2 regions of the Micromonospora sp. URMC 107 genome follow, and region 2 is predicted to be linked to the other one. Evidence: riboswitches for the same ligand, from Rfam matches in the RefSeq annotation. Region 2 holds a riboswitch; the other holds the start of a gene.

Region 1 (3,395 bases), on a different contig from region 2:
AGCCCAGGACGAGGACCGCGACCGCGCCGAGCGACGCCCCGGAGGAGACCCCGAGCAGGTACGGGTCGGCCAGCGGATTGCGGGTGACGGTCTGCATCACGGCGCCGGCGGCCGCCAGCCCGCCCCCCACCGCGGCGGCCCCGAGCACCCGGGGCAGGCGCAGCCGCCAGACGATGTGCTCGCGCAGCAGCGGCACCTCGGCGTGCGGGAGCCCCAGGCGGTCGGCCACGACCGACCAGACCGTCGACACGGGAATGTCGGCCGGACCGACGGTGACGGCCGCGCCGATCGACACGACCAGCCCGGCCAGCAACGCCACCAGCAGCGCCGCCAGGCCGACCGGGTGGGCCGCGCGGGCCCCGGCGGGGGCGGTACGGCGGGCCGGACCGGGGGCGGTGCGGCCGGCCACGGCGGTCAGCGGTCCGCCCCGGCGGGCAGCTGCGCCACGCCCGCGGCGAGCGCCTCGACGCCGAGCACGACGCGCACCCCGGCGGAGGTGGACGAGAACGGGACGACGACGAACCGCTGCCCGGCCACCGCGGGCAGGTCCTTCAGGCTGGGATGCCGGGTGAGGAAGGCCCGCTTCGCGGCGGCCGCGTCCCAGCCCGCGTCGACCAGCACGATCACGTCGGGATCGCGGTCGACGACCGCCTCCCAGCTGGTGTCGGCCCAGCCGCCGCCGAGGTCGGCGAACACGTTCCGCACCCCGACCGCCGACATGATCATGTTGGGGCCGCCGCAGCAGGCGCCCACACTCGGGGCGTCGGTGCCGGCGTCCCACCAGAGCACGGACACGTCCCGTACGCCGCCGATCCGGGCGGCGGCCGTGGCGATCCGGGCCCGCTGGTCGGCGATGAGCTGCTCGGCCCGCTCCGGCACCCCGAAGACGGCCGCCACGTCCCGGATCTCGGCGAACACGTCCTCGACGGTCAGCTTCGCCGGCCGGTGCTGCTTCGGGCACCCGGCCGGCGAGAGGTACGTGCCGATGCCGAGTCCCGCGAGCGCGGCGCGGTCGCCGACGCCCTCGTCGCCGAAGGCACTGTGGAACGAGGCGTAGACGAAGTCCGGTGCCGCCTCCAGCAGCTTCTCCTTCGCCGGGTACCGGTCCGACAGCACCGGCACGGCGGCGTACGCGGCGGCGTGCTCCGGCAGGATCGCGTCGTCCAGGTACGCCGTGCCGGCCATCCGGTCGGCCAGGCCGAGGGCCAGCATGATCTCGGTGGCGGGCTGGTTCAGGGTGACCGCCCGCTCGGGCGGGGCGGCGACGGTGACCGGCGTACCGCAGTTGGTCAGCGTGACCGGGGCGGCGGCCGGCGGCGGCGTGGCCGGGTCGTCCGTGGCGCAGGCGCCGAGCAGGACGACGAGGACGGACAGGGGCGCGGCAACGCGCCGGGACAGGGTGGGCCGCACTGCGCGCACGCGCATCGGGACCGCCTTCCAACACCTCGTGGACGGGTCATCGCAGTGCCGTGGCCGGTCTCCTGGCTGACGGGGAGGTGCGTCCGTGGCCGGCCTTCCCAGGCTTGACGCCCAGTGACCTCTTACGACGAGGGCCGCGGACTTCCCGATCACAGTGGCGAGGGCCGCACCGGTCTCACACCGGCTTCCCGAACACCACGGCAGCGTCACCCTAGCCGCCGGCTTGCCCGGAAGTCACGGTGACGAACACCATGAGGGACGGTCGGCTGCCGGGCGGTCAGGGCTGTGACGGAGCCGGCAGGTCGACCACCCGGGTGGCCCAGCGGGCCATCAGCGCCGGGTCGTGGGTGATGAGCAGGACCCCGGCGGCGTGCTGCCGCTGGTAGTCGGTGACGACGGCCGCGAGGTGCGCCTGGGTGGAGGCGTCCAGCATGGCGGTGGCCTCGTCGCAGAGCAGGTAGTCCGGCCGGTGCACGAGCGCGCGGGCGAGGCAGGCGCGTTGCAGCTGCCCGTCGCTGACCGCGTGCGGACGGCGGGCGAGCAGGTCGGGCGTGAGGCCGACCAGGTCGGCCAGCTCCGCCGCCCGGGCCCGCGCCTGTGCCTCGGGTGTGCCGGTGGCGCGGAGCGGTTCGGCGATGATGTCGGCGAGGCCCAGCCGGGGGTCGGTGGCGGCGCGGGGGCTCTGGAACAGGATCGCGACGCGGGTGCGGACGGCGGCGGGCAGCCGGTGCCGGGCGCCCGCCACCGGGTGGCCGTCGAGGGTGACGTGCCCGGCCTCGGGGGCGTGCAGCAGGGCGAGGACCCGGGCGAGGGTGGACTTGCCGCTGCCCGAGGGCCCGCGCAGGCCGACCGTCTCGCCGGGGGCGACGCGCAGGTCGACGCCGTCGAGGACGCGCCGGCGGCCGTAGGAGACCGTGACGTGGTGGGCGGCGAGCGCGGTGCTGGTCATGCCGGCGCTCCGGCGGTGCTGGTCATGCCGGCGCTCCGGCGGTGCTGGTCATGCCGGCGCTCCGAGGGTCAGCGGGTGGTGGCAGGCGACCCGGCCCGGGGGGCCCGCCGAGGGCGCGGGCGGGGTGCGGCAGACGTCGGTGGCGCGGCCGCAGCGCGGGGCGAAGGCGCAGCCGGGGGGCAGGTCGGTGAGCATCGGCGGGTGGCCGGGGACCGGCCGGAAGGCCCGTTCGGGCAGGGCGTCGAGCAGGCCGGCGGTGTAGGGATGGGCGGGCGCCGCGAACAATTCCGCGGTGGGCCGTCGTTCCACGATCCGGCTGGCGTACATGACGGCGACCGTGTCGGCGACCCGGCGGGCGGCGGCCAGGTCGTGGGTGATGAGCAGGACGGCGCCGCCGGCGTCGCAGCGGCGACGCAGCAGGTCGAGGGTGTGGTCGACCAGGGGCCGGTCGAGGCCCGTGGTGGGCTCGTCGGCGAGCAGCAGCGGCGGGTCGGGGGCGAGCGCGAGGGCGGTGGCCAGGCGTTGGGCCATGCCGCCGGAGAGCTCGTGGGGGTAGCGGTCGAGGTCGGCGGGGTCGAGGCCGACGTCGGCGGCGACCCGCTCGGCCGCCGCGGGCGCCTCGCGCCGGGTGTGCCCGTGTGCGCGCAGGGTCTCCTCCAGCAGCCGCCGGCCCGTCCGCACGGGGGTCAGCGCGGTGGCGGGGCTCTGCGGCACCAGCCCGACCGCCCGGCCGCGTACGGCGCGGGCGAGGTAACGCTCGGAGGCGCCGACCAGGTCGGTCTCCGCCCCGGCGGGCGGGCGCAGGCGGGCGTGACCGGTGACGGTGGCGTTGCCGGGGAGCAGGCCGAGCAGGGCGTGCGCGAGGACCGACTTGCCGCAGCCGGACTCCCCGACCACGGCCAGGAGTTCGCCCGGGTGGACGGTCAGGTGCAGGTCGGTGACGGCCTGCACCACGGCGTCGCGGAGCTGGAAGCGGACGGTCAGCCCGTCGACCTCCAGCAGGCCGGGCCGACCGTCGGCGGCGGTG
Region 2 (3,395 bases):
CCGCTCTGGTGCGGGCAGCGCTCCAGCATCACGGTGACCTCGTCGCCGTGCCGGTAGAGGATCACCGAGACGTCGTCGACCTCACGGGTGATCAGCTGGCGCTCCGGCAGGGCGGACATGTCCGCGACGGAGTGCCAGCCGTCGCTCATCCGGTGCAGCTCGGAGATGCTCTGGTTCACCTGCGCGCCCTGCTTGTACGCCAGGTGCCCGCCGAGGTACGCGCCCATGCTGGCGGCGCTGAGCCCGAGGAAGCCGAGCGTACGGCCGAGGTTGTGCCGGCCGGTCATCCGGGCGGCCACCGAGCCGGCGTAGAACGCCAGGCCGACGCTGTTGGACGCGGCGTGCACCAGGCCGATCCGGCGCTGGTCGCGAGCCAGTGCCGCCCAGTCGTTGAGGCCGGCGACCGCGGCCGGGAGGGCGCTGACGGTGCCCACCGCGCACAGCGTGGTGGCGGCCCGGCGCTGCCCCGGCATCAGGTCCAGCACGGCGGTGCTGATCCACGCGCCGACCGGCACCTGCACCATCGCCGGGTGCAGCGGATGGCCCAGCCAGACGCCGTGCAGCAGGTCGCGGACCCGCTGCGGTCGGAGGGTGGCCTGGACGGCACGCTGCAACCGGTCGCCGACCCGGTCCAGGCCGGATGCCTGCTCGATCTTCGTCAAGAGTGCTCGCACCCGTACCGACTTCCCGGCAGGAGCCGTCGCAAACCGGTCGGCCGTGACGGATCCGCAGCGGTACGTGACGAGGCCCCCGCCGACCCGTAACGGGACGCGCCGGGCACCGCCCCGCCGCGGTCGCGGATCCGCCGCACCCACGCCGGCCGGCCGGTCAGCCCTCCCGTGCCCGCCGGCCAGCCAGCCCTGCGACGCCGGCCGGCCCGGTCGGCCCGCCGACGCCGCCGGCCCGGTCAGCCCTCCGGCGCCGTCCAGCGGTCGTGGTGGATCGCCTCGGCCAGTGGGCGCTTCTGCCGCCAGCCGTGCCGGGCCAGGTCGGGTACGGGCTCGAAATGGGTGACCGGCCCGAGGCAGAGCCACGCCACCGGCCGGATCCCGTCGGGGATGCCGAGCAGGTCGGCGAGCCACGGCTCCCGGTAGAACGACACCCAGCCCACCCCGAGCCCCTCGGCGGTGGCGGCGAGCCAGAGGTTCTGGATGGCGAGGCAGGTCGAGTAGAGCCCGGTGTCGGCGATGGCGTGCCGGCCGAGCACGGCGGGGCCGCCCCGGGCCTGGTCGTGGGTGACCACCACCGACAGGGTCGATTCCAGGACGCCGTCGATCTTGATGCGGGCGAACCGTTCGGCCGCCTCCCCGTCGAGCGTCGCGGCGAAGGCGTCCCGCTCGGTGTGGACGTGCTCGTGGAAACGACGGCGCAGCTCCGGGTCGCGCACCAGCACGAAGTCCCAGGGCTGCGAGTAGCCGACGCTCGGCGCGGCGTGCGCCGCCGCCAGCACCCGGCGCAGCGTCTCCTCGGGCACCGGCGCCCCGGTGAACTGGGCGCGTACGTCCCGGCGGCGGTAGATGACGTCGTACAGATCCAAGGCAGGCTCCCGCTGCGCTCGGCCCACGCCACGTCGGACGCGGGCACCGGACGCGAGGCCGGTCTTCGGACTCCCGGATCGACGCCTGGCCGTCCGCCTTCCCGGCCCGGGCGGGCCAGTGGCTGCGCGTACGCGTGGACGGTGGCTCCCCGGTCACCGCGGCGGGCCCGTGCCGGATTCGCACCGGCTTCCCGATTCTCCCCGCTCGCGCGGGGCACCTCACATGATCGTGCCGTCGGGGATGCTAGCGCCGTCCGGCCGGCCCCGGTCCGGCGGGCGTGGAAATCCGGTCGCGGGTCGCCCCGTCCCCGGCCACTGTGGTCCGGGTGTACGCACTCTCCTCCCGCCCGCTGCCGGCCGCCCGGCCGGCGACCAGACTGACCGTCGCGCTGGGGCAGCCCCGGGCCGTACCGCCCCCGCTGCTGATGCTGCTCGGCATGCTCTCCACCCAGGTCGGGGCGGCCGTCGCCAAGCAGCTCTTCGGCAGCACCAGCGCCGGCGGCACGACCACGCTGCGGCTCGGCTTCGCCGCGCTCATCCTGCTGCTCCTGGTTCGGCCGGGACTGCGCCTGGGCTGGCGCACCGCCGGCCTGGTCGGGGCGTTCGGGCTGGCCCTGGCGGTGATGAACCTCGCCTTCTACGCGGCCCTGGAACGGGTGCCGCTGGGCGTCGCGGTCACCATCGGCTTCGCCGGGCCGCTGCTGGTGTCGCTCGCCGGCAGCCGCCGGCTCGTCGACGTGGCGTGGGCGGCGCTGGCCGGCGGCGGGGTGCTGCTGATCAGCGGGCTCGGCGGGACCGGGGTGGACCCGGTGGGGCTGCTGTGCTGCGTGGCCGTCGCGGTCGGCTGGGCGGGCTACGTGCTGCTCGGCAAGGCGGTCAGCGCCCGGGTGCCGGGCAGCCGGGGCCTCGCGCTGGGGATGGCCGTCGCCGCGCTGGCCGTGCTGCCGTTCGGGGTGGCCGGCAGCGGCACGGCGCTGCTCGACCCGTGGACCCTCGCGCTGGGCGCGGCGGTGGCGCTGCTGTCGTCGGTGCTGCCGTACTCGGCGGAGATGGCGGCGCTGCGGCGGATGCCGGCGCGGGTCTTCGCGATCCTGCTCAGCCTGGAGCCGGCGATCGGCGCGCTGGTCGGGCTGGTCCTGCTGGGTGAGCTGCTGGCCTGGCCGCAGGCGGCCGGGGTGGCCTGCGTGGTCGGCGCCGCGCTGGGCGCCACCCTGGCCCGCCCGGGCCGCCCCGACCCGCGCTGACACCTCTGGCGCCGCCGGCACCGCCGGGGGCATGCTGTCCGGATGGGGGTACGCGTCGAACGCGCCACGGCGGTGACCACGGTGATCCTGGACCGGCCGGCGGCCCGCAACGCGGTCGACGGGCCGACGGCCCGGGCGCTGGCCGACGCGTTCCGCGCCTTCGAGGCCGACCCCGACGCCTCGGTGGCCGTGCTCTGGGGGGCCGGCGGCACGTTCTGCGCCGGGGCCGACCTGAAGGCCATCGGCACCCCGAGCGGCAACCGGGTCGAGGCGCAGGGGGACGGACCGATGGGTCCGACCCGGATGACGCTCAGCAAGCCGGTGATCGCCGCGATCTCCGGTCACGCGGTGGCCGGCGGGTTGGAACTGGCGCTCTGGTGCGACCTGCGGGTCGCCGAGTCCGACGCGGTGCTCGGGGTGTTCTGCCGCCGCTGGGGGGTGCCGCTGGTCGACGGGGGCACGGTCCGGCTGCCCCGGCTGATCGGCGAGAGCCGGGCGATGGACCTGATCCTCACCGGCCGACCGGTGCCGGCCGAGGAGGCGTACGGCATGGGGTTGGTGAACCGGCTGGTCGCGCCGGGTGAGTCCCGGGCGGCGGCCGAGCGGCTGGCCGC

What was found. A riboswitch is a leader RNA that binds a small molecule or an ion and turns the genes downstream of it on or off. The one in region 2 is predicted to bind cobalamin.
Region 1: another riboswitch for cobalamin. It lies ahead of ACSNN9_RS05230 (ABC transporter substrate-binding protein); the one in region 2 lies ahead of bluB (5,6-dimethylbenzimidazole synthase).

The regions. Positions count from the first base shown of each region.
Region 1 covers NZ_JBPQTK010000014.1:3,961-7,355, forward strand. Annotated here, with positions in the region: gene ACSNN9_RS05225 (FecCD family ABC transporter permease) at 1-409, opposite strand, end outside; gene ACSNN9_RS05230 (ABC transporter substrate-binding protein) at 415-1,425, opposite strand; cobalamin riboswitch at 1,455-1,634, opposite strand; gene ACSNN9_RS05235 (ABC transporter ATP-binding protein) at 1,697-2,368, opposite strand; gene ACSNN9_RS05240 (ABC transporter ATP-binding protein) at 2,417-3,395, opposite strand, start outside.
Region 2 covers NZ_JBPQTK010000236.1:335-3,729, reverse strand. Annotated here, with positions in the region: gene ACSNN9_RS28005 (Rieske 2Fe-2S domain-containing protein) at 1-674, opposite strand, end outside; gene bluB (5,6-dimethylbenzimidazole synthase) at 908-1,537, opposite strand; cobalamin riboswitch at 1,588-1,762, opposite strand; gene ACSNN9_RS27995 (EamA family transporter) at 1,864-2,781, shown strand; gene ACSNN9_RS27990 (crotonase/enoyl-CoA hydratase family protein) at 2,824-3,395, shown strand, end outside.